DNA from 3 places in the Gordonia sp. LMA484 genome. Region 2 is predicted to be linked to each of the others. Evidence: predicted binding sites of a transcription regulator. Region 2 holds the regulator's gene; each other region holds the start of a gene.
What was found. Region 2 encodes LexA, which represses DNA repair genes until DNA is damaged. Its sites were predicted from a motif close to CGAACANNTGTTCG; they were not measured.
Positions count from the first base shown of each region.

Region 1: AC4AMJ_RS02435 (HNH endonuclease signature motif containing protein) is a predicted target of LexA. The motif match lies at 4,103-4,116, and genes of this name have one in related genera.
Region 3: AC4AMJ_RS07545 (HNH endonuclease signature motif containing protein) is a predicted target of LexA. The motif match lies at 2,118-2,131, and genes of this name have one in related genera.

Region 1 covers NZ_CM176700.1:536,544-547,006, forward strand. Annotated here, with positions in the region: gene AC4AMJ_RS02425 (glycosyltransferase family 2 protein) at 1-154, shown strand, start outside; gene AC4AMJ_RS02430 (acyltransferase family protein) at 139-2,352, shown strand; gene AC4AMJ_RS02435 (HNH endonuclease signature motif containing protein) at 2,389-4,071, opposite strand; gene AC4AMJ_RS02440 (DUF3024 domain-containing protein) at 4,185-4,520, opposite strand; gene AC4AMJ_RS02445 (hypothetical protein) at 4,528-5,031, opposite strand; gene AC4AMJ_RS02450 (hypothetical protein) at 5,031-5,192, opposite strand; gene AC4AMJ_RS02455 (hypothetical protein) at 5,427-6,191, shown strand; gene AC4AMJ_RS02460 (TetR/AcrR family transcriptional regulator) at 6,213-6,851, opposite strand; gene AC4AMJ_RS02465 (class I adenylate-forming enzyme family protein) at 6,851-8,452, opposite strand; gene AC4AMJ_RS02470 (nitroreductase family protein) at 8,449-9,087, opposite strand; gene AC4AMJ_RS02475 (flavin-containing monooxygenase) at 9,245-10,463, shown strand, end outside.
Region 2 covers NZ_CM176700.1:2,827,551-2,838,013, forward strand. Annotated here, with positions in the region: gene hrpA (ATP-dependent RNA helicase HrpA) at 1-1,230, shown strand, start outside; gene nrdR (transcriptional regulator NrdR) at 1,255-1,746, opposite strand; gene AC4AMJ_RS12425 (LysM peptidoglycan-binding domain-containing protein) at 1,848-2,477, opposite strand; gene lexA (transcriptional repressor LexA) at 2,710-3,441, shown strand; gene ptsP (phosphoenolpyruvate--protein phosphotransferase) at 3,524-5,233, opposite strand; gene AC4AMJ_RS12440 (DeoR/GlpR family DNA-binding transcription regulator) at 5,359-6,129, shown strand; gene AC4AMJ_RS12445 (1-phosphofructokinase family hexose kinase) at 6,159-7,151, shown strand; gene AC4AMJ_RS12450 (PTS fructose transporter subunit IIABC) at 7,203-9,299, shown strand; gene AC4AMJ_RS12455 (HPr family phosphocarrier protein) at 9,374-9,634, shown strand; gene hflX (GTPase HflX) at 9,736-10,463, opposite strand, start outside.
Region 3 covers NZ_CM176700.1:1,763,653-1,774,115, reverse strand. Annotated here, with positions in the region: gene AC4AMJ_RS07550 (dihydrofolate reductase family protein) at 1-338, shown strand, start outside; gene AC4AMJ_RS07545 (HNH endonuclease signature motif containing protein) at 389-2,086, opposite strand; partial or broken gene AC4AMJ_RS07540 (nucleotidyltransferase domain-containing protein) at 2,315-2,455, shown strand; gene AC4AMJ_RS07535 (DNA polymerase subunit beta) at 2,511-3,146, shown strand; gene AC4AMJ_RS07530 (DUF1918 domain-containing protein) at 3,292-3,564, shown strand; gene AC4AMJ_RS07525 (DUF899 family protein) at 3,612-4,394, opposite strand; gene AC4AMJ_RS07520 (glycoside hydrolase family 25 protein) at 4,701-5,597, shown strand; gene AC4AMJ_RS07515 (NAD(P)H-binding protein) at 5,647-6,981, shown strand; gene AC4AMJ_RS07510 (YceI family protein) at 7,007-7,558, opposite strand; gene AC4AMJ_RS07505 (HEAT repeat domain-containing protein) at 7,670-8,314, shown strand; gene AC4AMJ_RS07500 (MerR family transcriptional regulator) at 8,318-9,307, shown strand; gene AC4AMJ_RS07495 (crotonase/enoyl-CoA hydratase family protein) at 9,372-10,184, shown strand; gene AC4AMJ_RS07490 (SDR family NAD(P)-dependent oxidoreductase) at 10,238-10,463, shown strand, end outside.

The sequences.
Region 1 (10,463 bases), 2.3 Mb from region 2:
GTTCCGCCCGGCACGCACCGAGCAGCGTCCGACGGCGCCCAACTGGAATCGCATCACGGTCTTCGAGGTGGTCGGCTACACGAGTGCGATCGTGTTCATCGCGGCGCTCGCGGTGGGCTGGTTCGACATCATGGTGCCGTGGACCGCCCCGTGACGGCACTGTCGGAGGCGCCGACCGACCGCATCCCGGTGCAGCCGCCGCCACCGACGTTCTTCGACGACATCGCCGGGCTCCGCGGCATCGCGGTGCTGCTGGTGGTTCTGTTCCACGCACACGTCCCGTTCGTGACCGGCGGCTTCGTCGGCGTCGACATCTTCTTCGTCATCTCCGGTTTCTTGATCACCCGGCTGCTCGTCCGCGAGTACGAGCGCACGGGGACGTTGTCGTTCAAGGGCTTCTACGCACGACGGGCCCGTCGCATCATCCCGCCGGCGGCACTGGTGATCGTGGTGTCGATCATCGGGGCAGTGCTGTTCATGCCGCTGCTGTCGGTGTTCAAACAGGCCATCGACCTGCTCGCCGCCGCCGCGCAGTTGGCCAACTGGCACTTCATCTCCCAGAACGCCAACTATCTGGCCGGCGCGATGGACGGCAGTCTCGCGACGCACTTCTGGTCGTTGTCGATCGAGGAGCAGCTGTACTTCGTGTGGCCGCTGCTGGTGTTCGGCGCGGCGTGGCTGGCGTCGAAAACTGCGCTGCGGCAGGCGCTGTCGATGCGGATGCTGGTCGGGCTGGTGATCGGCGCGATCACGGTGGCGTCGTTGGTGGTGGCCATCCGGCTGACCCCAACCGACCCGTCGAGCGCCTACATGGCCACCTATAGCCGCGCATGGCAATTCGGCGTCGGCGGCCTGATCGCCGTCGCGGCCCCGTTGTTCGCACTGCGATGGAAGTCGCCGCGCCTGGCCATGGTGGTTGCCGTCGTGATCGGCTGGCTCGGCCTTGCCGCGATCGTCGTCGCCGCTGTGCAGATCAACGCCCACACGCCCTATCCCGGCACCGCGGCGCTGCTCCCGACGATGGGCGCAGCGCTGGTGATCGCCTCGGGCCAGTTGATCGCGACGCCGCCTTCCGCTGGTCGAGCGTCTTCCGTTGGTCGAGTAGCCGCCGAGCTGCCTTCCGCTGGTCGAGTAGCGGCCGAGCCGCTAGGCGAGGCAGCGTATCGAGACCCCGCACCCCGAACCCTCACCCCCGCCACCCTCCTCGCCACCCCACCCCTGAAGTTCCTCGGCCGCGTCTCCTACGCCTGGTATCTCTGGCACTGGCCGGCGATCGTGCTGTTCGAAACCGCGACCGGTAACCATTCGTGGCCCGCGCTTCTCGCTGTCTCGCTGGTGGCGCTCGGCATCGCCACCGCGTCGACGATGTTCTTCGAGGAGCCGATCATCGCGCACCGTGAGCTCCGACGAAACGCGTCGGCCTCGATCTCGGTGGGCGTCACCGGGGTGGTGGTCGGGCTGGTCGCGACGATGGCGACGGGTGTGATCGTGGTGCAGATCGCCAGCCGCGACACAGTCGCGAACGCCGCGCTGACCTATCAGTCGGTGTTCGGAGTGGACAACAAGGACCCGTCGGGTGCCGTGGTGCCGAACCCTTTTCAGGCCTACGACGACCGACCGTCGCCGCATGAGTGTCTGATCCCGGTGGGTGATCTGTCGCCGGACGTGGACTGCACGTTCGGTCCGGTGGGCGGGATTCCGGTGGTGCTGTTCGGCGACAGTCACGCCGATCAGTGGTCAGAGGCGATCCGCACCATTGGTGCCACGCATGGTTGGCGGATCCATCAGTTCACCAAGGCGGCGTGTCCGGCGCAGGATCTGAAGCCGCGAGGTCGGGTGCCCGACCCGTATGCGAAGCCTGATTGTGCGCAGTGGCGGGCGGATGCGTTGCAGCAGATCACGGCGGTGGCGCCGCGGATGATCTTCGTGTCGTCGCTGTCGACCTATGTGCCGAACGAGGCTCAGGCGGAGACGGCGTGGAATGACACGCTCACCACGCTGCGTGCCACGAAGGCGAAGATCGTCTACATCGCCGACACCCCATACCCGGGTTTCCAAGTGGCCGACTGTATGTCGGGGGCGTTGGACAATTGGCACAAATGCGATTTCCCGCTCGACGGGTTCACCCGGATCGAGCCGATCCTCGAACAGCAGGCGCAGGGCCGCAGTCGCGACATCCTCACGATCGGCGTCAACAACCTGCTGTGCGACGGCAATCTGTGTCTCCCGGCGCGCAACAAGATCCTCTTCTACCGCGACGACTCGCATCTGACCGCGACCGCGGCAAAGGTGTTGGAGCCGGCGTTGGTGAAGCAGTTGGATGCGGCGCGATTCGATTACGGCGGTCGGTGACCCGCGCTGATCGAGCGACGGATGTGAACCGACGATTCATCGCGCGAGGTCATAACCCTCGGGCCCGGATTGGCAAATGGTCCATCCGTTCGCGACGGCATGGTTGCCGCGATCGCGTTCGATGAGTCGGCGGAGCAGTTCGTTCGCGATGATCTCCCCGGGTGTGCGGTGAGTGGGGGTGCGTGCAGGTTGGTCTGTCTGGGGTCGGGTCTGGTTGATCTCGTCGATGATCGTCTGCAGTGGGGTGCCCGGGTGGTTTCGGTCGGGTGTGTGTTCTCGGAGGCGTCGTTCGAAGAGTTCGCCGATGAAGGGTAGTTCGTTGATGCGTGGTGGGTTTGGTGGTGTGGTGCCGTCGGTGTTCAGTGTCCATTGGGCGCGGCCGGTGTTGGGGCCGTCTTTGATGATGTCGGTGGTGTATTGGCCGGGTTTGGTGCCGACCATGCGGTTGTGGGGTCCGCACGCGGGGGTGAGGGTGTTGATGTCGGTGGTGCCGCCGTCGGCGTAGTCGCGTTCGGCGTGATGGATTTCCACGGTGTCGAAGGCGCGGGTGCAGCCTGGGCAGGAGCAGCCGCCGCCGTGGGCGAAGAGCATGAATCGTTGGGCTTGGTTGGCCAGGCGTTTGGCGGTGCCGAGGTAGAGCGGTTCGCCGGTGTGGTCGGCGAACACGGCCAGGTGCATCTGGGAGTGGGCGGCCAGTTCGATCAGGGTGCTGATCGGCAGGCGTGCGCCGCTGGTGGTGGTGGCGACGCCGGCGCGTTCGCGTAGTTCGGATTCGGTGATCTTGATGATCAGGTGCGGCGGCAGTCCGCGGTGGCTGTTCCCCAGGATGCCGCCATCAAGGGCGTGGCGCAGCAGCGCGGCCAGTGCGTCGTGGTTGCGTTGCGGCTGGGAGCGGTGGTCGCGTTCGACGGCTTGGCGCAGTTGTTCGGCATCGACGACGTCGTCTGTGCTGCCGACCAGTGGGGTGTCGTCGGCGGGATTGTTCATGCCGGGAGCCGCCCAGCTGGCCAAGACCACGTCGAGCATGGCTCGGGTCTTCGGGTCCAGCAGGCCGGCAAGTGTGCTCATGTCCTGCATGTCTTGTTTGCCCACACCGAGTCGACGTTGCCGGGCGCGGTCGCGGTCGTCGGTAAGGGTGCCGTCGGGGTCGACGTGGCCGAGGATGCGTTTGCCGATCTCGATGAGTGCATCGGTGGAGTATTTGGTTGCCATGTCGGCCATTTCGGCTTCGGCGGCGGCGCTGACCGCGACCGGCAGCGCGGCCGGAATCCGGTGCAACGTCTTGAGGATGATGTCGACGTGATCAACACTGATCGCGCCGTCGATCAGCGCCTGGGCGGTGTTCGGGCAGGTGGGAGGCATCTTCTCGCCCTGCATCGAAAATCTCGGCGCCAGGGCGGCGGTGTGTCGCTGTCGCACGCGCGGCTCGCTGATCTTGAGGCGGTCGCCGAGGAAATCGGTCAGGTTTCGATACCCGAATTTGGTGAAGGCGCCTCGATCGGAGACATCCATCAAGCGGTGATGGCCCAAGCCACTCATCCGACGAACGGCACGCTCGTGCGCGTCGGCCACCTCCACGACCTCCACATCCGAGGCCGGCGTGGTGTCGACCTGCGCGATCCGATCCAGGACGTCGTGCAGTTCGCGGTACAGCGCCACCACCTCGGAGTGGGAATCGTCGGAGTGGGAATCGTCGGATGTCGGTCGGTCGGAATCCATGAGCTACACCTCCCCCTGATCGGCTCGCGGTCGAACGTACGTTCGAGTTTAAGGGACAGGGAAGGGATGCGCAAGAGGTTTGGCGGATCCTTCTGGCAAGAATTTCTGAACGCTCAGCCGAAGAAGATCGGATCTCCGCTGTCGGCGACGTGATCGAGGAGGGCTTGCACATTGTCGGTGGGCGGCAGGTCGGTGTACCTGTGGAACTTCAGGTTTCGGTCACGCCAGTACAGCGTCCACCGGCCCGTCGACGTCGTGTAGTGCAAGCGAGCGATCGGGGCCCGGGTCCAGGGTGCGTCCGAGCCGTCCCACGGAGGGCGCGTCTCCACAATCGTCGCGTGACGCTCGGCGACGTCACATTCGATGCGTACCTGATCCCAGAGCTCCTCGGGCACCCGGTCGCGGCACCACCGGCGGATGCGCGCGATGTCGATCTCGGGAAGGGTCACGGGTTCCTCACCCCAGCAACTCGAACACGAATGCGGTAGCGAACAATCCGACGGCGACAACTTGCAGGATGACGGCGTATTGCGCGGCAGTCGCCTTCGACTTGTTGCCCTGACGCAGACTGATCGTGGACAGGACGAGCCGTCGCAGGACCATCCTCTCGGCCGTCTCCTCGTCCAGGTCCCACAGGTCCTCGGTCATCCCGTTCAGGGTCTTCTCGCCGGTGACCGTGAGCTTGAGTGACCAGTTCTGGATGAAGATGGCGATGAAGGACGAGACGACGAAGCATGCCAGGGAAGCGACCAGAACCCACTTCGACTGCCAGTGGTTCGTGACAACGTAGTCCTTGCCGAGAACGTAGACGGTGATGGCGGCGATCAGCGCAATCAGTGCGGCGCTCGTCTTGATGATCGAATCGCCGCGTGACTCAAGCACCTTACGACGGTCGTACTCGCCCGCCAGGAGGTCGCTGACGTGTTTGGTGTAGATCGCGGCGACAGGCTTTGACGGCACTACTGGTCTCTTCGGAACACCTTGTCGAGGAAGGTCTCGGGGGATCGATAACGCAGCACCTCGTCGTCGTCTCCGGGATCCTCCCAACGGCGGATCGGCGGGGCGGGCGGAATCAGCTCGCCGTAGTAGTCATCGTGATCGTGGTCGCGTTCATCGGCCATGACGCTCACCTCTACCTTGCTCATGAAGTTGGGATCAGGGTACGCCCAGGTCAGAGGCGGTGGTGTCATTCGTTTGGGCGAATACTCCGCGCGAGGCGAATGGTGCCGCGGGCAGCTACTCGGCCACTTCCGACTCTGTTTGGAGGTGCACACGCGTAGTTCCCTACGCGTGAACGCGATTGCGGCATCGCTGACACTGATTCCACCCTGTCGATTGATAGAAAGGTTGGAACAATGTCCATCACAACTGGTAACGCGTTCTCGCTCGAATGCCTGGGCACAGGACCCGGGACATCACGGTTTCTCGACGGACGAACTGCCAATGCGACTGTCGGGTTGTCGCCGAACACCGAAGCCCCGTTCACCGGCGCCCGATGGGTCGCAGTCGACCTGCAGGACGGCGGCCTACGTCTGATTTGTCTTGGAGCGCTGTCGGGTCCGAGGTTGCTCGACGGAGTCACGGCCGCCGGCACGGTGGGTCTGGCGCCTCAGCAGTATCGAGAGTTCACCGGCACCCGGTGGGAGGTGCGATCCGTCGGCGGTGACGCCGTCGCGTTCAAGTGTCTGGGTTCGATTCCGTCGCCCAATGTGTTTCTCGATGGCCGGACGGCCGACGGGACCGTGGGGCTGGCGCCACAAACCGGGGGAGTGTTCACCGGAACACATTGGCGTGCAGTCAAACTGGTAAGTTCACCCTCGATCGGGGTGACTCCCGTACGAACTCAGACCGGCGTGGACATGACGGTGAAGGTCGCGGGCCTGCCTCCGAACACAGAGATCAAGACCTTCTTCCTCGGCGTACCCAGACGTGCAGGATTCGAGTCCGGTGGCTTCGGAATCAGCGGCGGCGATGGTGTGGCCAGCGCATTCACACGATTCTCGTTCACCAGTACCGACCACGACGACAGCTTCACGAGTGTGATCGTGTTGGCTCATGCCGCCGGCAATGTGGACAAGAGTGCGGCCACAACCGTCAGTTCCGCGAACTGGGTCGCGTGAGGTGCGGTTGCGCTGCGCGGGTCACCCGTCGTGGCCCGCGTAGCGCAGCACCCCATTCACCCCGAAATCCACATAATCCGCAACCAGCTGATCGACGTCCTGGTCGTCGTGCAACCACCAGCTGATCCCGTTCATCAAGTCCAGCAACGCAATCGCCGACTGTCCCGCATCGCGCGCCTGGAACTGTCCGGCCCGCGCGCCGGCGGCGATCACGTCGCGCACCCGACGCTGGTAGTACTTGCGGTAGTCGGTCACCACCGCCCGATGCTCCGGCAGCAGCGCCGACAGTTCCCGCAACGACACCAGGTGCTCCACCCGGTGTTGGGCCAGATGCCGGACATGGATCTCGACCAGTCGGGTCAGCCGCTGGGCCGGTGTGCCCTCCTCATCCAGAACCAGCAGATGTTCCTGTGGGTCCTTGGTCATCTGCAACGCGATGGCGTAGAGGATCTCCTCCTTGGAATGGAAGTGGTTGTAGAGGCTCGCACCCTTGATCCCGACGGCCTGGGCGATATCGCGCATCCCGGCGTTGTTGTATCCGTGCTCGGCGAAATACGCTGCGGCGGTGGCCACGATCTCGTCGCGGCGCACCGCGCGCCGGACCCCACGCCCCTCGGCACGCGCATCGGTTTCGGCCGGCGCCGCGTCGTCCATCCCCATCAGCCCTTCCCGTAGCGTCTCCGGAGCTCCCGCTTGAGTAGTTTGCCCTGCGGGTCGGTGGGCAGCTCGGTCACCAGGTGGATAGCCTTCGGGATCTTGTACGAGGCCAGGTCGTCTCGGCAGAAGGCGCGCAGGTCATCCGCCGTCGCCGTCGCACTGTCCTGCAGGACGACGAACGCGGTCACCGCCTCCGACCAGTAGTCGTCGGGCAAACCGACGACGGCCGCACGTAGCACGTCCGGGTGGCTCTGCAGGGTGCGTTCCACCTCCTGCGACGACACGTTGTAACCGCCGGTCTTGATCATGTCCTTGCGGCGATCCCGGAAGAACAGATTGCCGTCGTCGTCGATGCGGACGATGTCGCCGGTGTGGACCCAGCCGTCGGCCAGAACTGCGGCGGTCCGCTCGGGATCCTTGTGGTAGCCGAGCATCACCGACGGTGTCCGGCACAGCAGTTCGCCCTCGGCGGCATCGTCACCGTTGGCGTCGACGACGCGGATCTCCAGATGTCCGACGGGTTTTCCGATCCAGGTCGGATCATGGTCGGGCACGTCCTCGAGCCGCGTGAACCAGCCGACCGAGCCGAGCTGGGTGAGTTCGGACTGACCCCAGTAGGTACCCCACACCGACGACGGCGTGGCATCGGCCCACGCGTCGATCGCGAACGGTGACACCTGGCCGCCGTAGGTGAGGCAGCGACGCACGGAACCGACTGTCTTCGGGCCGAAGTCGGGGTGATTGGCCAGCGCGATGTAGAACGTCGGGGTCTGCGCGAGCACCGAGATCTGCTCGTCGCGGATCACCCGCAGCGATTCACCCGGATCGACGGAGGCCGGTAGCACCAGCGTGGCGCCGAGCAGGGTCAGCGAGGTGAGCGACCCGATGCCGGCGATGGTGTGGAAGGGCATCACATAGAGCCACACATCGTCGGGCAGACACCGCAGGCCCCACGTGTAGGCCGGGGCGGTGGAGATGAGGTAATTGCGGTGCGCGATCTCGACACCCTTGGGCGCCGACTCGGTGCCGCTGGTGTAGACGATCATCGCGAGGTCGTGCTCGTCGACGTCGGCGACGGGCTCGTCGGCCGATGCTTCGCTCACCACGGTGTCGAAGGAACTCCACGCCGCGTCGGGGGACTCTCCGATCACGACGACCCGTGCACCGGCCCGGGTGGCGATCGGACCGGCCACCGCCGCGTTCTCGGCCGCCACCACCAGCACCGACGGCGCGAGATGCTCGATCTGCTGGGCGATCTCACGTTCGCCGAACAGCGGGCTGATCCCCGAGTAGAACGCACCGATCTTCAGTGCGCCGTAGTAGGCGATCACGTTCTCGACCCGGTTGCGGCCCATCACCGCGACGCCGTCGCCGCGCCCGACGCCCAGTTCTTCCAAGACGTGGGCGAAACGATTGGCGAGCTGGTTCAGTTCGCCGTAGGTCGTCGCGTTGCGGGTGCCGTCGGCGCCATACGACACGATCGCCGGTTTGGCCGTTTGCGTTCGGGCGAGCCGGCGCAGTTGATCGCCGATGGTTGCCCGCCCCAGCATCGACGACTGTGCGGGGGTGAGGCCGCGGGGCGGCACACTCGTCGGGGCGCTCATGCGAACATCGGGGTGTCGAACGTGTCCAGGTACGCGATCTCCTCCACGGGTGAACGAGTGAGCTTGTGGGGGAATCCATCCCGCGGATAGCCGACCGCCACGTGGGCGGCGGTGATGAACCCGTCGGGAATGTGCAGCAGCTCCTTGACGGCGGGTTCCTCGGCGCAGAGCAGGGTGGTCAGCGCCGACGCGACGCCCTGTTCACGCAGGGCAAGGGTCAGGTTCTGGACGGTCGGATAGATCGACGCGCCGCCGACGACGCTGAGCCGGCCCAGCTCGTTGTCCGTCGGATGCAGGCCTTCCATCTCCGCGCAGACCACGACCATCACCGGCACGTCCGCGAGGTGATGGGCGAAATCGTTGGCGCTCTCGATGGTCTTGGGGACGGCACCCACCGCCTTGGACCCGTCGACGATGGCGGCGTAGTAGGCCTCCCAGTAGGGCAGATACAGCTCGGCGAGCCGCTTCTTGGTCTCGGCATCGCGCACCACCACCCAGCGCACCGGCTGGCGGTTGCCGCCCTGCGGGCCGAATCGGGCGTTGTCGAAGGCCTGACGCAGCACCTCGTCGCTGACGTGCTTGTCGCTGAAGTAACGGCACGTCCCGGTCGACCGCATTGCCTCGCTGAGTTCCATCACCACTCCTTGTTCGCTGGGTAAACCAACCAAATGACTAACTGCGGTTAGCATGATGTCGATCACACTTGCACGGGCTGTCCAATGTGTCAAGCGTCGGTGGTGACCAGCAGTGACGGCCTTGACGACGCGTAACTAACCGTGGTTAGCATTGTGCATGTCGTCTTCCATCACTGCACGCGCCGCCGCGCCCGTGGACGTGCCGCGGTTGCAGCGCGCTGTCCGTGCCGGCAACATGCCCACCCTGATCGCGGTGCTGGTCGAGCTCACGGGGGACCGCCGATGGTTGTCGGAGCGCTACCGGCCGACGAGGTCGCGGGGCATGGACGACAACCGCACCGGTGGATTGGCGCCGGAGATCCAGGAGGAGATCGCCGGCGCGGTGGTGGATGCGGTGATCGCCTGGCATGCCGACGGCTGCCCGCGGCGTCGGCTTCCCGACGAGGACCTGATTGCCGAACTGCTGGACTTCACCTCCGGCGAGACCGTCCCGCACGAGTTCAGCCCGATGATGGCCGAGATCATCGCTGGTGATCAAGAGATGGGCGATCAGCCCTCCACGCCGCCGGACGCCGACGTCGACCACCTCAGTGCCATCGTGATCGGGGCGGGCGTCGGCGGCATGCTGATGTCGGTGCAACTGGCGGCGGCCGGTGTCCGCCACGTCATCCTCGAGAAGAACGACGAGGTCGGCGGATCATGGTGGGAGAACCGGTATCCGGGCGCCGGCGTCGATACCCCGAGCTACCTGTACTCCATCTCGTCGTTCGACCATCACTGGTCCACCCATTTCGGTAAGCGCGACGAAGTGCAGGACTATCTCGCCGCCTACGCCGATCGGCACCACATCCGTGACCGCGTCCAGTTCGGCACAGAGGTGCAATCTGCGGCTTACGATGCGGCCGAACAACTCTGGACGGTCCGCGCGCGCGACCGAGACGGCGTCGTCCAGACGTTGCAGGCGCGGCTGCTGATCAGCGCCGTCGGCCTGCTCAACCGCCCGAAGGTGCCGCAGCTACCGGGTATGGACACCTTTGACGGTCCGATCTTCCACTCCGCCCAGTGGCCGGCGGCCCTCGACGAGCCCGGCGCTCTGGAGGGCAAACGGGTCGCGATCGTCGGATCGGGTGCCAGCGCCATGCAGATCGGACCCGCCATCGTCGACAAGGTGAAGGAGCTGACCATCTTTCAGCGGTCGCCACAGTGGATTGCGCCCAACGACGACTATTTCGCACCCGTCGGCGACGACGTGCACTGGCTGATGGAGCAGATTCCCGGCTACCGCGAATGGTATCGGGCGCGGCTGTCGTGGATCTTCAACGACAAGGTTCATCCCACACTGCAGGTCGATCCGGACTGGCCGGAGGAGACCGCGT
Region 2 (10,463 bases):
GCGGGCTTCGACTGGTCGGTGCCGGGCCTGCGCAGCGAACTCGCCACCGAACTCGTGAAATCACTGCCGAAAGCGCAGCGCAAATCGATGGCGCCCGCCCAGCGTTTCGCGGATCTGGCGCTCTCACGACTCACACCGCGCGCCGAGCCGCTCATCGCCGGGCTGGCCCGCGAGCTCACATCGATCACCTCGATGACCGTGTCGCCCGGGGATTTCGCGCCCGAGCGCATACCTGCCCACCTCACCATGAACTTCGCCGTCGTCGACCGGACCGGCGCCACGATCGCCGGTGGTAAGTCGCTCGCCGACCTGAAGAAACAGTTCGCCGATCGGGACGACACCCCGGCGCCACGGACGGCCGTCACCACATGGAGCGCCGAAGGGATCGGCAACCTCGCGGACAGCGAGACGAAAGTGGTTGCCGGTCAATCCATCACGCGATATCCAGGATTGGACGTGGTGCGCGACGACAACGGGCACGCCGTCGGCGTGACCGGCGTCGAGAGCCCGACCGCGGCCCAGCGCGACCAGCGTCATCACGACGCCGTCATCGTTTTGCTCGATGCAGCGATGCCGCGTCTTTCCCGCAAGATCACCGGGACTCTCGACGCCGCGGGACGACTCACCCTGAGCCAGAGCCCGTATCGCAAGCCGGACGATCTGGTGGCCGACTGCACCCGGCGCGCGGTCCGCGACCTCGCCGCGGACCGAGATCTCACCAGAATCCGAACTCCGGAACAGTTCGAGCAACTGTGCACCGGGCTGCGAAGCGACGTCATCGGTGCCGCCCCAGAATATTTCACACTGGCCATCGACGTTCTGCGTCACGTCGCCCCGTTGCGTGCCCAGCTCGATCGGCTGAGCGGGTCGGTCGCCGCCGATGACGTCGCCGAACAACTCGAGAACCTGGTCTTCGACGGATTCATCGCCGCAACCCCTCGCGACCACCTGACCCACGTCCCCAGATACCTCGAGGCGGCAACTCGTCGACTGACCGATCTACCCGCGTCTGCTCATCGGGACCATGACGGCATCGCCACGGTCGATCGCGTCGTGAGCCACTGGAATCAACGCGGCGCGCGGCTTCCCGAGGGACGACGCGCTGCACTGGACGAATTCGCCCACTGGCTGATCGAGGAACTGCGGGTGGGCCTGTTCGCGCAGCGACTCGGAACCGCATACCCGATCTCGGAGAAGCGCGCCATACGTGCACTCGACGCCTTCACCTGACCATCGGCGTCGACACCGGTCCGGTCAATCGGTGAGCGCAGACCCCGCGGCATCCACCGGTTTACGATGCGTGAGATTGCCTTGCAGGTCATCGATCTCACGCTGGAAATCCTCCAACGAGTCAAATGACCGGTAAACCGACGCGAACCGCAGATAGGCGACCTCGTCGAGGTCGCGAAGCGGACGAAGGATGGCCAGGCCCACCTCATTGCTGGGTATCTCGGCCGAGCCGGATGCCCGGACAGCGTCCTCCACCTGCTGTGCGAGCTGAGCCAGGGCATCCTCGGCGACGTCACGCCCTTGACAGGCGCGACGCACTCCGCGCATCACCTTCTCGCGACTGAACGGCTCGGTCACGCCGTTGCGTTTCACCACCGACAGCACGGCGCTCTCCACCGTCGAGAACCGCCGACCGCACTCCGCACACGAACGACGCCTTCGGATCGCCTGCCCCTCGTCGGCGACACGCGAGTCGATGACCTTGGTGTCTTCGTTCTTGCAAAACGGGCAGCGCATGTCGTCCTCACGCACGTCTCGGGACACTCCGGCGCACCGGATGCCCGCTACGCCGTGCCGGTTTCCGGCTGGAACCTGTGACATGAGAGTACCGCCTGCGCTCAGCCGTATGCGGGTGCGACCAGTGCCTGCCCGACCCGGAGACCCGACCCGGACAGGTCGTTGCGCTCGACGATCTGGTCGATGACCGCCTGCCTGGGCACATCGGGCGCGATCCGATCGGCGATCGTGCTCAGCGAGTCGCCCTGTCGGACATGGACGATCTCGGTGCCGACTGGCGACGGCTGCACGGACGCCGCATAGTTGGAGCCCACGATTGTGACCACCCACACCAGAACCGCGAGCCCACAGCCCACGAGTACCGCCAGTGCCGTGGCCCTCCGGCGTGCGTGCAGGCGTGATTCGGCCGTCGACACAGCGCACCGGGTCCCCGCAGCCCGAGGTAACTGTCCGACGGCCGGGCGAGCCGGCCGTCGGTCGGCCGGGCGGACGGGTTCGTGATGCGCCTGGCGCCGCGGCCGTGTGCCCGCGCCGAGACGGACCCGCTCCTGCTCGCCGGTACGCGTGCGCCCGCTTCGCGTCGGCTCGGTGCTTGCCGAGTCGGTGCGTGCCGAGTCGGTGCGCTCGCGCTCGATGCGCACACGCTCGGCGCGCACGGGCTCCGTTCGTTCAGACCTGGACACCGCCCCGTCCGGGGTGCGTGTGCTGCGCGTGAGGGTCCCAGTGCTCATCGTGTCCTCCTCGGCTCCCGATCGACCGGACTGTCGATCACGTGTTCGACGGAACGTATGTTCGATTAGTATCACGGCAGACCGACAATGTCTCGACACGCGTCGAACAAATGTTTGAACATGTCGGGATGTTCGGATACTGTCGGCGCTGTAGCAAGGCAACATCCAGCAGGTTTCCGAAAGGAACCGGGCAGGCGCCCCCACATGACGGACGCCGAGAGGGAGGACACCGATGAGTGACAAAGCCGGCGGACGGCGTGACGCCACCCGTGGGACCGACGAGACCGGGGGCGCGACGACGGTTGATCCCGAGGTCGCCGAGGCGAACCTCACCGCCCGCCAGCGGGGTGTGCTGGAGTACATCCGCACGTCGGTGCGTGAACGTGGATATCCGCCCAGCATCCGCGAGATCGGCGAGGCGGTCGGACTGACCTCCACCTCGTCCGTCGCACATCAGCTACGGACTTTGGAGCGCAAGGGCCTGCTCAAACGCGATCACAATCGGCCTCGCGCCGTCAACATCCAGGACGGCGAGCAGCACACGCCGCCGGGCGGCACGGCCGCACCGGCCGGTGGCTCAGAACTGCCGACTCCCACCTTCGTACCCGTACTCGGACGCATCGCCGCGGGCGGACCGATCCTCGCCGAGGAGGCCGTCGAGGACGTCTTCCCGCTCCCCCGTGAGCTCGTCGGCGACGGGTCGCTCTTCCTGCTGCGCGTGGTCGGCGAATCGATGATCGATGCAGCGATCTGCGACGGCGATTGGGTCGTGGTGCGACAGCAGAACGTGGCCGAGAACGGTGACATCGTCGCGGCGATGATCGACGGCGAGGCAACCGTCAAGACGTTCAAGCGCAAGGACGGTCACGTCTGGCTGATGCCACACAACGCGATGTTCGAACCGATCCCCGGCGACAACGCCGCCATCCTGGGTAAGGTCGTCACGGTGATGCGCCGGGTGTGAACGGTGGGCCCGGCCCGGGGCCCGGTACCGGGCCGCCACGAGCCGGCCGGTCGGGCCTCCATGGAAGCCCGACCTGATGACGCTAGGCGTCCAACGCCGCCGTCGCCGCCGCACGCGCAGCGGCCGGGTCGGACGTGCGTAATGCCGCCTGGGCCGCAACCTGGCACTGGTCCATGCTGACCGCTCCGAGTCGGGCTCCCACCGCGGCCGCCGCGGCTGGAGCCGACGACAGCGACGTGACACCCATCCCGACCAGCACGCACGCCAGCACCGGGTCTGCTGCGGCCTCGCCACACACGCCCACCGACTTGCCCACTTCGGAACCCGCGCGCGCCACGGTTGCGATCAACGACAGCACCGCAGGCTGCCAGGGGTCGGTCAGGCCGGCGAGTTCGGCCGACATCCGATCCGCCGCCATCGTGTACTGGGTGAGGTCATTTGTCCCGATCGACACGAAATCGACTTCGGCCAGTATGGATTCGGCAAGAATCGCGGCCGCGGGCACCTCCACCATCACACCGGCGATCAGTCCGCGCGCACGCACCTCGGCGGCGAACTCCGCGGCCTCGGCCGCCGACGCGATCATCGGCGCCATCACCCAGGCGGTCGATTCGCGGCCATTCGCCGCAGCGGCGATCGCATCGAGCTGAGCGGTGCGGATCTCGGGATGTTCCTGGGCAATCCGATTGCCCCGCACGCCCAGCGCGGGGTTGGCCTCGTCCAGTTGGGTGACGAACTTGAGCGGTTTGTCGGAGCCGGCGTCGAGCGTGCGGATGACCACCTTCTGTCCGTCGAAAGCATCCAGCACCTCGCGGTAGAGGCTTGTCTGTTCCTCTACCGTCGGCGCGTCCGCGCGATCAAGGAAGGCGAGTTCGGTGCGGAACAACCCGACACCTTCCACCGGATAGGCGGTGGCGGTCCGCGCCGACGCTCCGTCCGCGACGTTGGCCAACACCGAGATCCGGCGTCCGTCGGCGGTTTGCCCAGGCCCGGACCAGTCGGCGACCAGCTCCGCCGCCCGACGACTCTCCTCGACGCGCTCCGTGGCGTCGGCGGCGTCCGGTTCGACCTCGATCGTGCCCGCGGTTCCGTCGACGAGCACGATGGTGCCCGCCTCGACCGTCGCGAGGTCCGACACCGCCACCACGCACGGAATTCCCAGCTGTCGCGCGATGATCGCCGTGTGGCTCGTCGGTCCCCCCAATCGGGTGACCAGCGCGGTGATCATGGCCGGGTCCAGGCCGGCCGTGTCGGCGGGCGCGAGATCATCGGCCATCAGAATCGAGGGCACCGACGGCTCCGGCACACCGGGCTCTGGTACACCGAGCAGCTCGGCGACGACCCGATCGCGTACATCGTTGAGATCGGTGACACGTTCGGCCATCAGGCCGCCCAGCTTCGTGAACATGGCGGCAAATTGTTCGGTCGCCGCAACCGCGGCCGCCGGAGCGGCCGAGCCCTTGGCGATCAAGGCCGACGCCGCTCCGACCCAGCCGCGGTCCTCGGCCAGGCCCGCCGTCGCCGACAGCACCTCGGCGGCAGCGCCGGATGCGTGTGACGACCGTTCGCGAAGTCGACCCGCGACTGCCGCAGCGGCATCGGTGAAGCGTTTCGTCTCGACCTCGCGTTCCTCGTCGGCGATCACACCCCCGCCGCTGACGTCGAATACGGGACGTTCCCCGGGCCAGACCACCGGGCCGTAGGCCTTTCCACCGACAACCGGCGTTCCGTTCAGTACCTGTGTGCGCTCCACCGAAGACCTCTCTGTGTTCGACGCCGAGGCCGGCTGCATTCGCAAGCTCCCGGCCATTTCTCTGTGATCAAACTTACAACAAACACTTGACGTGACCACACAAACAAGCGTAAACAAAGGTATATCAACATTCAAACCCACCGAAACCCACAGACGAGGACATCGTGTACGCGGAGGAACGACAGCAGGCGATCGCCCATCAGGTCCGCTTGAACGGCCGCGCCTCGGTGGCCGCACTCGCCACGGCCTTCGATGTCACGAGCGAGACCGTGCGGCGAGACCTCGCCGTGCTCGAACGGGCAGGGCACCTGCAACGGGTGCACGGTGGCGCGGTACGGCCCGGCTCGACGCCGGTCATCGGAGAACAGGGCATCGACGAACGGCAGATGTCCCACACCGAACAGAAGTTCGCGATCGGCCGCGCCGCGATGCGGTTCCTCCCGCCGGACGGGGGCTCACTGTTCTTCGACGCCGGTACCACCACCTACCAGGCGGCACTCGAGATGCCCCGGGACCGCCGATTGACGCTGGTCACGCACAGCATCCCGATCGCGGGGGTACTCGCCGCGCAAGGAGCCGCCGATCTCCACGTCGTCGGCGGGCGGGTACGCGGACTCACCCAGGCAACCGTCGGCGCCGACACGGTGGCCGCCCTGGAGAAGATGCGCATCTCGACAGCCTTCGTCGGCACCAACGGGATCAGTCCGGGTTTCGGGCTCTCCACCCCCGACCCCGATGAGGCCGCCATCAAGTCAGCCATCGTCCGCGTGGCCAACCGCGTTGTGGTGCTGGCTGATTCGTCCAAGATCGATCGCGAGGATCTCGCGTCCTTCGCCGACCTGACCGATGTCGATGTGCTCGTCACCGACGCCGGCGTAGACCCGATCACCTCGGCCGAGCTGGCCGACCACGGCATCGAGATGGTGGTCGTATGACCCCTGTTCGCACGACCGAAAGGGACCCCATGACGTCCTCCGATCCGACCCCGGTCACGATTCTCACACTCACCGCCAATCCCAGTCTCGACCGGACTCTCGAGCTGTCCACACCACTGCAACGTGGCGCGGTGCAGCGCGCCACGGCGGTGCGATCCGAGCCGGGCGGCAAGGGGATCAACGTCGCGCGGGTGGTCGCCTGCGCAGGAGTGTCCACCAAAGCCATCCTCCCGGCCCGCCCCGGGGATCCGTTTCTCACCGCTCTGGACGGCGTCGGACTACCCCACCTGACCCTCCCGATCGACGGCGAGATCCGCTCCAACATCACCGTCGCCGATCCCGACGGCACCACAACCAAGATCAACGCGCCCGGATTCGCGCTCGACGACGACCAGGCAAGGGCGCTGGCCGACCTGGTGGTCGACAACGCGCGCGGCGCCCGGTGGGTCTCGCTGTGCGGGTCACTGCCGCCAGGCCTGCCCGACGACTGGTACCGCACCGTCATCGACGCGCTGGGTGCGCAGGGATGCCGGGTCGCGGTGGACACCTCCGGTAGACCGCTGGCCGAGGCCGTCACCGGCCGCGTCGATCTGCTCAAACCCAACGATGAGGAACTCGCCGAAGCGGTCGGTACCGACGCGGCACAGCTGGCCGAGGCCACCAGGGGCGGAGACCACGCGCCGCTGATCGCGGCGGCACGGACCCTCGTGGACCGGACCGGCGCGGCGATCCTGGCGACACTCGGCGCGACCGGGGCGCTGCTCGTGACCGGCGGCGGCACCTGGTTCGCGACGCCTCCGCCGATCGTGCCCCGCAGCACCGTCGGCGCGGGGGATTCCGCTCTCGCCGGCTACCTCATCGCCGAGAGCCGCGGAGACGATGAACCGGACCGCCTGCGCACCGCGGTCGCTTATGGGTCTGCGGCAACGGCGCTCCCCGGGACTCAGCCTCCGTCGCCGGACCAACTCGATCTCGCACACGTGCAGATGACCGACCTCACAGGAGCCGCCCACACCCGATGAACCACCGCCGCACCTGCCGACTTGCACGATTCATGGAATGAAGGAAATCCCATGTCAGAACAGATAATCACACCGCAGACGGTGAGCCTCGACATCGACGCGGGCAGCGACCCGGCCGCTGTCATCGGCTACCTCGCCGACAAACTCGCCGCGGCCGGCCGCACCACAGATCCCACCGTGCTCACCCGGGGCGCCCTGGACCGCGAGGCGAAGTCGGCCACCGGACTTCCCGGCGGCATCGCCATCCCCCACGCCCGCGCCGAGTCGGTCACCGAGGCGAGCCTGGCTATGGCGCGCCTCTCGAACAAGGTGGACTTCGGCGCTCCGGATGGCCCCGCCGACCTCGTGTTCCTCATCGCCGCCCCCGCGGGCGGGGCGACCGAACACATGAAGCTGCTCAGTTCGCTGGCCCGTTCGTTGGTGCGGCCGGACTTCGTCGAGTCGTTGCGTGGGGCCGAGAGTGACGAACGCGTGGTCCAACTGGTCGACGAGGCCATCAATCCACCCGCGGCAGCACCCGCTGCAGCAACAGCTACGGCGGCCGCTGCGACCACATCCGCTGCGGCGTCGGCGGCATCGACGGGCACGACGCCGCCACCGTCGGCCGGCGCCGGAGAGGAACGCCGTCCGTCGGTGGTGGCGATCACCGCGTGCCCCACCGGCATCGCCCACACCTACATGGCAGCCGACGCCCTCAAGTACGCCGCCGAGCGCGCCGACGTCCAGTTCCATGTCGAGACACAGGGATCGGCCGCCACCACACCGTTCGATCCGCAGGTGATCGCCGACGCCGACGCCGTCATCTTCGCCACCGATGTGGGTGTCAAGGGCAAGGACCGTTTCCACGGCAAACCCGTCATCGCGTCGGGCGTGAAACGGGCGATCAACGAACCCGACAAGATGATCGCCGAAGCCGTTGCGGCCTCACATAATCCGTCGGCAGCCGTGGTCACCGCGGGCGCCGGGGACGCTGTCCCGGAGGCCGCCGAGAGTGGCGGCCTGGGTCTGGGCAGCCAGGTCCGCCAGGCACTGATGACCGGCGTGAGCTACATGATCCCGTTCGTCGCCGCCGGCGGCCTGCTGATCGCGCTCGGCTTCCTTCCCTTCCTCGGCGGATACGAGATCGCCAACAAGACACTCGACGAGGCGGGAACGATGAGCGACGGGGCGTTCATCGCCCTGCACAACAGTCTCTGGGACCTCCCCGCAGGAGGCCTGGGACAGTACATCGGCGCGGTCCTGTTCGCGGTCGGCTCACTGGCCATGGGCATGCTGGTGCCGGTGCTCGCCGGCTACATCTCGTTCGCCATCGCCGACCGACCCGGCATCGCACCGGGTTTCGTGGCCGGTCTGGTCTCGGTGGCCGTCGGCGCCAGCTTCATCGGCGGCCTGGTCGGCGGTCTGATCGCCGGTGTGGTCTGCTTGTGGATCTCTCGAGTCCCACTGCCGACCTGGGCGCGTGGCCTGCAACCGGTGGTGATCATCCCACTCGTGGGCAGCCTGGCCATCGGCGCGCTGATGTTCATGTTGCTCGGCAAACCGCTGGCGTGGGTGACCGAGAAGATGACCGACGGACTCAACAGCATGTCCGGTGGATCGGCCATCATCCTCGGCATCGTCCTCGGGCTGATGATGTGCTTCGACCTCGGTGGCCCGGTCAACAAGGCGGCCTACCTGTTCGCCACCACCGGACTGGCGATCGGCGGTGCCGCACAGCTCCAGATCATGGCCGCGGTCATGTGCGCCGGCATGGTCCCACCCCTGGCGATGGCACTGGCCACCGTGCTGCGTCCGAAGCTCTTCACCGAGCCGGAGCGCGAGAACGGCAAGGCGGCCTGGCTGCTGGGTGCGTCGTTCATCTCCGAGGGTGCGATCCCGTTCGCGGCGACCGACCCCTTCCGCGTGATCCCGTCGATGATGGCCGGCGGTGCCCTGTCGGGGGCCCTGGTGATGGCATTCGGTGTCGAGCTCCGGGCTCCGCACGGCGGCATCTTCGTGTTCTTCGCGATGAACAACTGGGTGCTGTTCCTCATCGCCCTGGCCGCCGGTACGGTCCTCAGTGCGTTCGCGGTCATCGGCGCCAAGCAGTGGCACCTCAACCGGCAGCATGCCACCGTCGTCGAGGATCTCGAAACCGTGCCCGCCTGAGCCGAACTCCGGCGACACTGATGCCGTAGACGTGACAAGCTGCCATACACCCGACCAGCAAAGGAGAATCACCCATGCCCAGCACCACCGTCGCCGTCGGTTCCGCCGTCGGTCTGCACGCCCGCCCCGCAACGATCATCGCCGAGGCCGTCACGGACGCCGGTTCCACGGTGACCCTGTCGCTCGAGGGCGGTGAGCCGGTGGATGCCGGATCGGCGCTGATGATCATGACCCTCGGCGCCGAGAAGGGCACCAACGTGGTGGTCACCGCCGAGGACCAGAACACCCTCGACGCCATCGCCGCCCTGGTCGCAAAGGACCTCGACGCGGACTAGGACGGTACCCACTCCCATCGCCAACAGGGTGGGTGTCGAGCGACACGCCGGTCGTCGCTCGACACCCACCCTGTTCGTGCGATGGGAGGTCGGGTGGCGGGTCAGGGCACCTTCAGGTCCTCCAGCGCGCCCGCGAAGGCGGCCGGGACGCGCACCCGCATCGTCGTGCCGGCGGCGGTGTGCTCGCTCGAGAGCACCTCGCCCGCTTCATGGATCCGCGACACGACGTCGCCCCGGGTGTAGGGCACGTCGATCGTCAACTCGATGTCGGATCGGCTGATGACGTCGCGGATCCGGTCGAACAGCTCATCCAGGCCCTCACCCGTGCGGGCAGAGACGAACACGGCGTCGCCGAGAGCGCCACGCAACTCAGCCATCCGCGTCGCATCGATGGCGTCGATTTTGTTGACCACCAACAGTTCCGGCGGCGCAGTCGCCCCTTCTTCGGCGACCACCTCGTTGACGACCCGTCGAACCGCCGCGATCTGCTCGGTGGGAAACGAATCCGAGCCGTCCACGACGTGCAGCAGCAGATCGGCGTCGACGACCTCCTCCAGCGTCGACCGGAAGGCCTCCACCAGCTGTGTCGGCAGGTGCCGGACGAATCCGACGGTGTCGGTGAACACGACCGCCCGCCCGTCGTCGAGTGTGGCGCGCCGGGTGGTCGGATCCAGCGTCGCGAACAGGGCATCCTGCACCAGGACTCCCGAGCCGGTCATCGCGTTGACCAGGCTGGATTTGCCGGCGTTCGTGTAGCCCGCCACCGTCAGACGCGGAATCGCCGTGCGTTCACGTTCGGCGCGCATCACCGTGCGCGACTTCTTCATCC
Region 3 (10,463 bases), 1.1 Mb from region 2:
CGACGTTGGACTGGGCCGGGTCCAGTCAGCTCGGGCCCGACTTGTCCGCCGAAGTGCGCGAACTGCGAGAGCGACACGAGCACATCAGCGTTGTCGGGAGCCTCAACCTGGTGCAGACGTTACTGCGCGAGAGGCTCTTCGACACTCTCGACCTGTGGGTGCACCCAATAGTTCTGGGCACGGGTAAGAAGGTGTTCGACGGCGGCAGCGTCCCCACCAATCTCACTCTCGTCGAGCCGGCCGTCACCTCGCCCCGAGGTGTCGTGTTACTGCGCTACGCGCTTGCCGACGGGACGCCCGGCACAGGCGACATGAGTGCGCCCGATCGGGGGATCTGACGGCGCGGGAGGACCACGTCACGTCTTGCTGACCTGCTCGGTTCCACCGGTCATCCGGCGAGTTCGAGGTCGGATAGGTCGTATCCTTCGGGGCCGAAGTCGGTGATCGTCCATCCGTGTGCGACGGCGTTGCTGATGGGGTCGCGTTGGAGGAGTTGGTCGAGAAGGGCGCCGGCCAGTGTCTGTTCGGCCGTGCGGTGAGTGGGCGTGCGTGCAGGTTGGTCTGTCTGGGGTCGGGTCTGGTTGATCTCGTCGATGATCGTCTGCAGTGGGGTGCCCGGGTGGTTTCGGTCGGGTGTGTGTTCTCGGAGGCGTCGTTCGAAGAGTTCGCCGATGAAGGGTAGTTCGTTGATGCGTGGTGGGTTTGGTGGTGTGGTGCCGTCGGTGTTCAGTGTCCATTGGGCGCGGCCGGTGTTGGGGCCGTCTTTGATGATGTCTGTGGTGTATTGGCCGGGTTTGGTGCCGACCATGCGGTTGTGGGGTCCGCACGCGGGGGTGAGGGTGTTGATGTCGGTGGTGCCGCCGTCGGCGTAGTCGCGTTCGGCGTGATGGATTTCCACGGTGTCGAAGGCGCGGGTGCAGCCTGGGCAGGAGCAGCCGCCGCCGTGGGCGAAGAGCATGAATCGTTGGGCTTGGTTGGCCAGGCGTTTGGCGGTGCCGAGGTAGAGCGGTTCGCCGGTGTGGTCGGCGAACACGGCCAGGTGCATCTGGGAGTGGGCGGCCAGTTCGATCAGGGTGCTGATCGGCAGGCGTGCGCCGCTGGTGGTGGTGGCGACGCCGGCGCGTTCGCGTAGTTCGGATTCGGTGATCTTGATGATCAGGTGCGGCGGCAGTCCGCGGTGGCTGTTCCCCAGGATGCCGCCGTCAAGGGCGTGGCGCAGCAGCGCGGCCAGTGCGTCGTGGTTGCGTTGCGGCTGGGAGCGGTGGTCGCGTTCGACGGCTTGGCGCAGTTGTTCGGCATCGACGACGTCGTCGGTGCGGCCGACCAGTGGGGTGTCGTCGGCGGGATTGTTCATGCCGGGAGCCGCCCAGCTGGCCAAGACCACGTCGAGCATGGCTCGGGTCTTCGGGTCCAGCAGGCCGGCAAGTTTGCTCATGTCCTGCATGTCTTGTTTGCCCACACCGAGTCGACGTTGCCGGGCGCGGTCGCGGTCGTCGGTAAGGGTGCCGTCGGGGTCGACGTGGCCGAGGATGCGTTTGCCGATCTCGATGAGTGCATCGGTGGAGTATTTGGTTGCCATGTCGGCCATTTCGGCTTCGGCGGCGGCGCTGACCGCGACCGGCAGCGCGGCCGGAATCCGGTGCAACGTCTTGAGGATGATGTCGACGTGATCAACACTGATCGCGCCGTCGATCAGCGCCTGGGCGGTGTTCGGGCAGGTGGGAGGCATCTTCTCGCCCTGCATCGAAAATCTCGGCGCCAGGGCAGCGGTGTGTCGCTGTCGCACGCGCGGCTCGCTGATCTTGAGGCGGTCGCCGAGGAAATCGGTCAGGTTTCGATACCCGAACTTGGTGAAGGCGCCTCGATCGGAGACATCCATCAAGCGGTGATGGCCCAAGCCACTCATCCGACGAACGGCACGCTCGTGCGCGTCGGCCACCTCCACGACCTCCACATCCGAGGCCGGCGTGGTGTCGACCTGCGCGATCCGATCCAGGACGTCGTGCAGTTCGCGGTACAGCGCCACCACCTCGGAGTGGGAATCGTCGGAGTGTGAATCGTCGGATGTCGGTCGGTCGGAATCCATGAGCTACACCTCCCCCTGATCGGCTCGCGGTCGAACGTACGTTCGAGTCTATGGCATCCGGAGGGGATGTGCAAGAGGCTTTCACGATCGATTTCAGATCCAATTGCTGGCGGCTGACTGCAGCACCCGATCTCGCTGACCGCCTAGTGCGGAACAAAATCCGTGGAGCCTGGTCCAAGTGGACGGTAGGTTGTGCGCTACGTGAACTCCGACCCGGCGAGGTTGCCCATGTTGTCCGATGCGGTTGTCCGACAGATGGTCGAGGACATCATCGCCGTCGACGGGGTCGTCGGCGTCACCCTTGGTGGAAGTCGCGCTCGCGGCGACGCTCTCCCGTCTTCTGACGTCGATCTCGGCATCTACTACGACGCCTCGCTCGACCTCACCGCCCTACGAGCTGTCGGCAAACGATGGTCGGGACCCGATGCCGAGATCGTGGGTCCCGGAGGGTGGGGGGCCGTGGGTCGACGGCGGTGGCTGGCTCCGCGTGGACGAGGTTCCGGTCGACTGGCTGCTCCGGAATGTCTGCCGGATTCGCGAGCAGTGGACACGAGCGCAGAACGGCGACTTCGCCTTTCACATGCAGGTCGGCCACCCACTCGGCTTCCTCGACGTTGCCTACGCGGGTGAGCTCGCGCTCGCCGTCGTTCTCGTCGATCCGTCAGGAGTCCTGACCGAGTTGCATCGCGAGATGCAGCGGTATCCGCGAGCCCTGCGGGACGCCATGTGCCACCTGCTGTGGGAGGCGGATTTCCTGGTGGCGATCGCTGCGAAGGCAACGACTCGCGAGGACACCGGTTACGTCTGCCTGTGCCTGACGAGGGCGCTGATGCTGTGCGCGCATGTGCTTCATGCACACAACCGGAGATGGGTGACGAACGAGAAGGGGCTGATACCGGCTGTGGCACGCCTCGAGCTGGCTCCGCCGGGTTTTGCCGGCAGGTCGGCACAGATCCTTGGCTCGTTGGGCTCGTCGAACGAGGAGTTGCGGTCCGCGATCGCGGCCACGCGCACGATCATCGGTGAGGTCCAGACGCTGGTGGTGAGGCACGCAAGGTAGTCCAACGTCGGTCGTCCGATCGCTCGGACACTCCGGCGCCGGCTCGGATACCCCCTCGTTCCGGCATTTGTTGCTTGTTTGCGGCATGTCGCCGCAGAGTGTGCGGGAAGCTGGTCTCATCAGTCATTTCGGACAAGGAGGCGTGATGCATGCGCAACCGGGAAACTGGCTCGTGGTCGAGCAGGCGGTGCTCGGCAAGGAACCGGAGATGGGTCTGATCCTCGAGGTGAGGTCGGCCGATGGGTCGCCTCCTTACCTTGTCCGGTGGGAAGGCTCCGGCCACACCGCACTTGTCTATCCGGGGCCGGATTCGATCGTCTGGACCGCTGACGAGGTCGACGCCCACAATGCGGCTCGGGCAGAACGAGCGACGCACCTGCAGGAAGAGCTCGCGCATCGGCAGCACGGAGACAACTGACAGACGATGAGCTCGTCGACGCGCCGTCGTCGATCGGCGCCGACACGTCAGTGAGGGTGGCCCGGCCTTCCGAGTGTATCCACCGCTGTCGCGCCGGGTCGACTCCATTGCGGCACCGGTCGGCTGGTCGGCCCCCAGGTTGCGTTCCCATCCACGTCCGAGCGCCATGACCAGCACGGGCTGTGACCCTCGGGCCAGCCGTCGGGAGTGTCCTCCCACTCTTCGCCGCGTCCGTAGGGCGTCATGTCGAGCAGGCCCAGGGAGCCGTTGACGCGCTCGTTCCCGCGGCCTGTCGTGGAGTAGGTGAGGAACGCGCGATCGCCGTCTCGCAAATAGCAGGTCAGATAGCCCATCTCGCCGCCGATCGGGTCGTCCACGTCGCGCACCGAATACCAAGGCTGGGCGTAGCCCAGAAAGGCGACATAGGTAGCGACCTCGTCCCACCGTCCGGTTGTCAGGATCGCGAACGAGACTCCGCGCGCATCGAGATACACGGAGTCCTTCAGATGCCAAGCCGTCGTGGTGCAGCCTTCGCACTGGCCCTGATGCGGGGCACCGTCGTACCACATGTGCTTGTAGACCACGAGCTCGTCGTGATCGCCGAACAGGTCCAGGAACGGGATCGGACCGTCCGGTCCGACGACGTCGACGGCCGGGTCGAACTCCACCATCGGCAGTCGTCGACGTGCTGCCGCGATCGCGTCGCCCGCGCGGGTGTGAGCCTTCTCGCGGACCAGCAGATCATCGCGGGCACTCTGCCAGGTGGTCCGGTCGACGATGGGTGGGCGGCCGCGCATTCCAGCCGCCGGATCGTTCGGTGTGGTCGTCATGGTCTCCTCCGGGTGGCTCGTGCAGGCGACGGCATGCGGCGCCGAAGCCCTTCAGCGGGACAGACCAACGACCAGGCGAAAACTCATCGCGGCTGCGACTGCTTGTCCGAGCGTAGGATTGTTTGTACCGAATGATGTCGCTGCGACGGCACTTTCAGTACGCAGGGAGGCTGACCACACGCCTCAGCAGCAGAACATGCTTTCGTCTACTTCCGGCCGTGACGAGAGGATCTGCCCGCCGATCCACTCCCGGGTTCGTCCTCACCATCGATCGGCGGGTGCACGAGTGCTCTGTGGAGGCCAACGGTGACGTTCTTCGGGATTGATGTCTCCAACCACCAGAGGGACTTCGACTTCGCTCGTGCCAAGGGCGAAGGCATCACCTTCGCCACGCACAAGGTCACCGAAGGTGACAGCTATCGTGACCCGTATTGGCCACGCGCACAGGCGGAGATGCGACGCTGGTTCCCCGGACGATGGGGCGGCTATGTCTTCTGCCGCACGCACACCGACCCCGAAGCCGAAGCACGATTATTGCGATCACACGCCGGTTCGACGGACTTCCCACTGCAGATCGACTACGAAGACACCGCGAACGCAGGCTCTCTCGACGACCTTTACCACCGCATATCCGCTTACCGGGCAGCCGGATTCACCCGTCTGTTACCCATCTATCTACCGCGCTGGTATTGGCGTGAGTGGATGGGGGCACCACGGTTGACCGGACTGCCGGTCTCGATCTGGAACAGCCACTACGTGTTCGGACACAACACACCGCGAAACCTCTACCCCGGCGACGGGCATGCGGGTTGGGCGGATGTCGGCGGCAAACCTGTTCAGATCCTTCAGTTCTCGGATACCGGCAGCGTGTCGGGGCAATCCGTCGACGTCAACGCCTTCCGAGGTTCGGGAGACGAGTTCAACCGCATGTTCGGAGGTGCCACCATGTCCATGGCCGACGAGGAACTCGGCATGAAGTTCCCGAGCCGATCGAAGTACCGCACCACCGATGAGCCGATCGACACGCTGGCCGGGTTCGTGCTCAATATCGACGCCCGTATCCACGAGGAATACGTGGAACGCGCGGCCCGCGAAGGTCTGCAGTGGGCGATCGACCTCGTGAAGCGCGAGGCGGCCAAGAATGACGAAGGTGCCAAGGCAGTACTCGCCGATATCGGACTGTCGGCTCCTCACCAGCCGTGAGGACGTTGAAGTGCGCGGCGGCGTCGGTTGCGATCCGTAGGGTGGACCTGTGAATGATTCGCGACGCTGTCTGGTCACCGGCGCGACCGGCTATGTCGGCGGCCGACTCGCGCCGCGCCTGATCGCCCGTGGCCATCGGGTGCGCGCGCTGGCGCGGACACCCGCGAAACTGGCGGACGCACCGTGGGCGGCTGATCCCGACGCCGAGGTCGTGGCCGGCGACCTGTCCGATCGCGATTCGCTCGCGAACGCGTTCGCCGGCGTCGACGTCGTCTATCACCTTGTGCACTCGACGAGCACAGACGCGGACTTCGCCGCCGAAGAGCGTCGCTCCGCCGAGAACGTGATCGCCGCGGCTCGTTCGGGAGGCGTATCCCGGATCGTCTATCTCGGCGGGCTACATCCGGATGGCACCGACTTGTCCGAGCATCTGGCCTCACGCGCGGAGGTCGGGCAGATCCTGATCGACTCGGGAATCGAGACGGTGGCGCTGCAGGCCGGCACGTTGATCGGATCCGGTTCGGCGTCGTTCGAATTGATTCGCCACCTCACCGAGCGGCTACCGGTGATGACCACTCCGCGCTGGGTGCACAACTCGATCCAGCCGATCGCGGTGGCTGATGCGTTGCACTACCTGGTGGAGGCGGCGACCGCTCCGGTCCCCGAATCCCGTACGTGGGACATCGGCGGCCCCGACGTCCTCGAATACGGCGACATGATGCAGGGCTACGCCGAGATCGCCGGCCTGCCACGTCGGCGCATGATCGTGCTCCCCTACCTCACCCCGACCATCGCGAGTCGATGGGTCCGATTCGTCACGCCGATCCGAGGAAAGATCGCACGCCCGCTGATCGAGTCGTTGGAATGTGACGCCATCTGCCGCGAACACGACATCGACGAGGTCATCGCAGCACCTGTCGGCGGATTGACGTCCTACCGGGACGCGCTGGTGGCCACCCTTGATCGAGTGCATCGCGGAGACGGCGAGGCCACCTGGTCGAACGCGACGGCCGAGGTCCCACCCGCCGAGCCGCTGCCGTCCGATCCGCCATGGGCCGGGGAGACGGTGTTTCGGACCGCACAGCGCCGGTCGGTGCCCCGCAGCGCCGAGGATTCCTGGGACCAACTCCGCCGCCGCGTCGGCAAGCAGTGGCAGGTCGTGGACATGCGACGGCCGGACCTGCTGCGGATCGGCGCCGACCGTCACGTGGGACGAGCGTTCGTCGAGTTCTCGCTGACGGATTCGGCAACCGGCCGAGGCGCGGTTGCCGAACTTTCGACCACCTCCACCTTCTTTCCGCGCGGGTTGGGCGGGCTGCTCTACTGGCGGCTGGGCGCACCGCTGCGGAGACTCGGGATCTCGCCGGCCGACCCGTTCCGTTGAGTACGTGGGTGATCATCCCGATCGTTCACGCATCCATTGCGCGTCTGACCTCGATTGTCACCTGAACGTCGTCGGCAACTTTCAGTGCACCCATCATCAGGGAATACGGTTTGATGCCGAAATCGGTCTGAATGATCGTCGTCTCCGTGGTGATGACCCAACCGTCTTCGGCGTCGGCGACCGTGAAGTCGAGCGAGTGCGGACGACGGCGACCGTGGATCGTGAGAGTGCCTTCCGCATGGTAGGAGTCGGCCGCGCCGGTGATCGCCGACGTCTCGTAGGTGACCTCGGGAAACTTGTCGGCCGCCATGGACTTGAGTGCGTTGGCGCGCGCCACCGCCTTTTCTGCCCCGCTCAAGGGGGTCAGTCCGCCGCTGCCCGACATGATCTGCAACGAGTCCACCGGGATGGTCGCCGCGATCGCCGTGGGTGTGTCGCCCTCCCAGGTCACCGACGCCGACCACCGTTGCGCCTCGATGGTCAGCCGATGCCCGGTTCGTGCCGCCCGACCGGCGACGCCGGTGTGGACGACAACCGACCCATCTGCATCACTGAGTTCCCAGGTGGCCTCGCTCACGGTCACAGTCTATGGCGAGCAAGGGTTCCGACCGACGCGCTGTTCGATTTCCGACGCTTGACCTTGACACCGTGACAGGCTGTTTCATGGTCGGTGAAGGAGGTGATCGTCATGACCATGAACGATCTGACAACTCGTCTCATCGACGCACTGGGCGCCGACGACGATTCGACGCGGCTTCGCGCCGCGCTGACCGCTGGAACCAGCGGAGATGTGCGCCTCGTCGAGGCTCTCGTAGAGCGGTGCGGGATCGACCCCGACTTCTTCGTGCGCGACATGCTCACGTGGGCTCTGTGCCGGTTCCCCGCCGAGGTCACGGTGCCTCGGCTGGTGGCCGAACTCGGGTCGGCGAACCCCCAGGCGCGCAGCCAGGCCCTGCACACGTTGTCCAAGATCGGTGACCGGCAGGCGTTCTCGGCGTTGTCTGTCGTGCTGCACGACAGCGACGACGACGTCGCCCGGGCCGCGTGGCGCGCCGCGGTGGCACTGGTCGAGCCCGACGGTCAGGCCGATCTCGCCGCGGATCTCGCGAGGGAATTGGGTCGAGGCGACGAGGAGGTACAGCTGAGTCTCACCCGCGGTCTGATGGCGCTCGGTGAGTCGGCCCAGGCGGTCATCGACGCTCATATGGAAGATCCGGACGACGGCGTCCGCGTGCATGCCACGACCACTCGCCGGCTACTGGACGACCCCGACGCCGGGTTCGACCTCGCTGTCGATTTCGCCCGACGGGTCTCTGTCGGTGTCGATGGGTAGCCGATGCTGATCGGTGAGGTCGCCCGGCGCTCGGGTGTCAGTCCCCGGATGCTCCGTCACTACGACCGGCTGGGGTTGGTGGCGCCCACCGGACGGACGACCGGGGGTTACCGCGAGTACTCCGCCGACGACGTTCGGAGACTCTTCCACGTGGAGAGTCTCCGAACGCTGGGCCTCTCCCTCCAGGACGTCCGCGAAGCCATGGCTCGACCAGGGTTTTCGCCGGCCGCTCTGGTCAGCGAGCTCATGGAACGTACCCGTGAGCGCATCGCCACCGAGCAGGACCTGCTGGCTCGACTGGAACGCGTACAGCAATCGGGCCCCACGGACTGGGCGGATGTGGTGCATGTCGTCACGCAGGCACGCGCACTGGACTCGGAGTCGGGTGCCCGACGACAGCAGGCGATTCTGGCCCCGACCGACGGGGCCGGGTTCAGTATGCCCGAACTCGTCAAAGCTCTTCTCTCGGAAAGTGACCCGAACGTTTCGGGCGCATTGCGATGGGCGCTCGCGCGCGATGGCGGAGCGGCTCTGGACGGCTTGTCCGCGGGCCTCGACTCACCCGAGGATGCGGTACGACGGCGAGCCGTCTCGGCCATCGCGGCGATCGATCATCCGAACGCGATCGCGCTGCTCCGCCGGGGCCTCGACGACGCCGACCGCGACGTGCGTGAGCGTGCCGCCATCGCGCTCGCCGGCGCTGCAGACCCAGCGGGAATCCCAACGCTCATCGCGATGATCGTCGACGGCCACCGCGACGTCGAGGCATCCGAGGCACTCGGAGGACTGTCACCGCAGTCGCCCGAGGACATCGTCGCGGCATTGCGGGCCCATGTGGACGCGACGAGCGATGCTGCGGCACGGCTTCGGATCACGCAGTCGCTCGCCGAGATACCCGTTCCCGCAGCCGACGACCTGCTGGACAGGCTGACCGCGGATCCGGACCGCGCGGTCGCCGCGACGGCACAGGTGATCCTGTCCGGCCGCGGGTAGAGGCCCTGGGCCTCCTAGAATGGCCCCGGATCGATCCGACAACGACTGTAGGGAGATACACCTGATGAGCGAACACAGAATCCGCGTCGACCTCGACGACTCCGGTGTCGCGACGGTCACGCTGGATCGCGGCGAGAAGCACAACGCCCTCGACCGCGCCATGTTCGATGCTCTCCTGGATGTCACCGGCACACTCGCCACCGATCCTCGGCTCCGAGCCGTCGTCCTGCACGGCGCGGGCAAGAGCTTCTGCTCCGGACTCGACATCACGAGCCTGGGACAGGGCAACGCGACCCGCTCGCTGATCACCCGCGAGGAAGGTCAGCTCGCCAACGACGCACAGCGCGTGTCGGTGGATTGGGCCCGAGTGCCGGTGCCGGTCATCGCCGCGATCACCGGCAACTGCTTCGGTGGCGGCTTACAGATCGCGCTCGGCGCCGACATCCGTTATGCCACTGCGGATTCGCGACTGTCGATCATGGAGGTCAAATGGGGCCTCGTCCCAGACATGGGGATCACCCAGACACTCCCCCGCCTCGTGGCCGCCGACATCGCGAAGGAACTGACCTTCACCGGGCGCATCCTGTCGGGCACCGAAGCGCACGACCTCGGACTCGTCACCCGTGTCGTCGACGATCCCCTCACTACTGCACTTGATCTCGCACATGAGATCGCGCAGAAATCACCTCATGCCGTCCGGGCGGCCAAGCATCTGTACGACCAGACGTGGACGAGCTCGGATCCGGCAACGGCCCTGATGCTCGAGAGCGAGCTCCAAGAGGGTCTCATGGGTTCGCCGAATCAGCTCGAGGCGGTGTATGCCGGCATGGAGAAGCGCGAGCCCCGTTTCTCCGATCCGGACGAGACGCACCACTAGTTGCGTGTTTCCGAGACGCACCACTGGATCCCACCAAACGCAGGAGCTCGAGCATGCTGTCCCGCACATATCCCGCCCCGGCGCCTCGGTTCTTCGACGAGGTCGTGGCCACGCTGCCGAGACTCGATGGGAAGACCGTCGCCATCACCGGTTGTACGAGCGGCACCGGACTTGTGATGGCCCGTACCTGTGGACGATTGGGTGCACGCGTCATACTGCTCAATCGTCCGTCGGAACGAGCCGACGCGGCGGCTGCCGACCTCCGGAACGATGACGTCG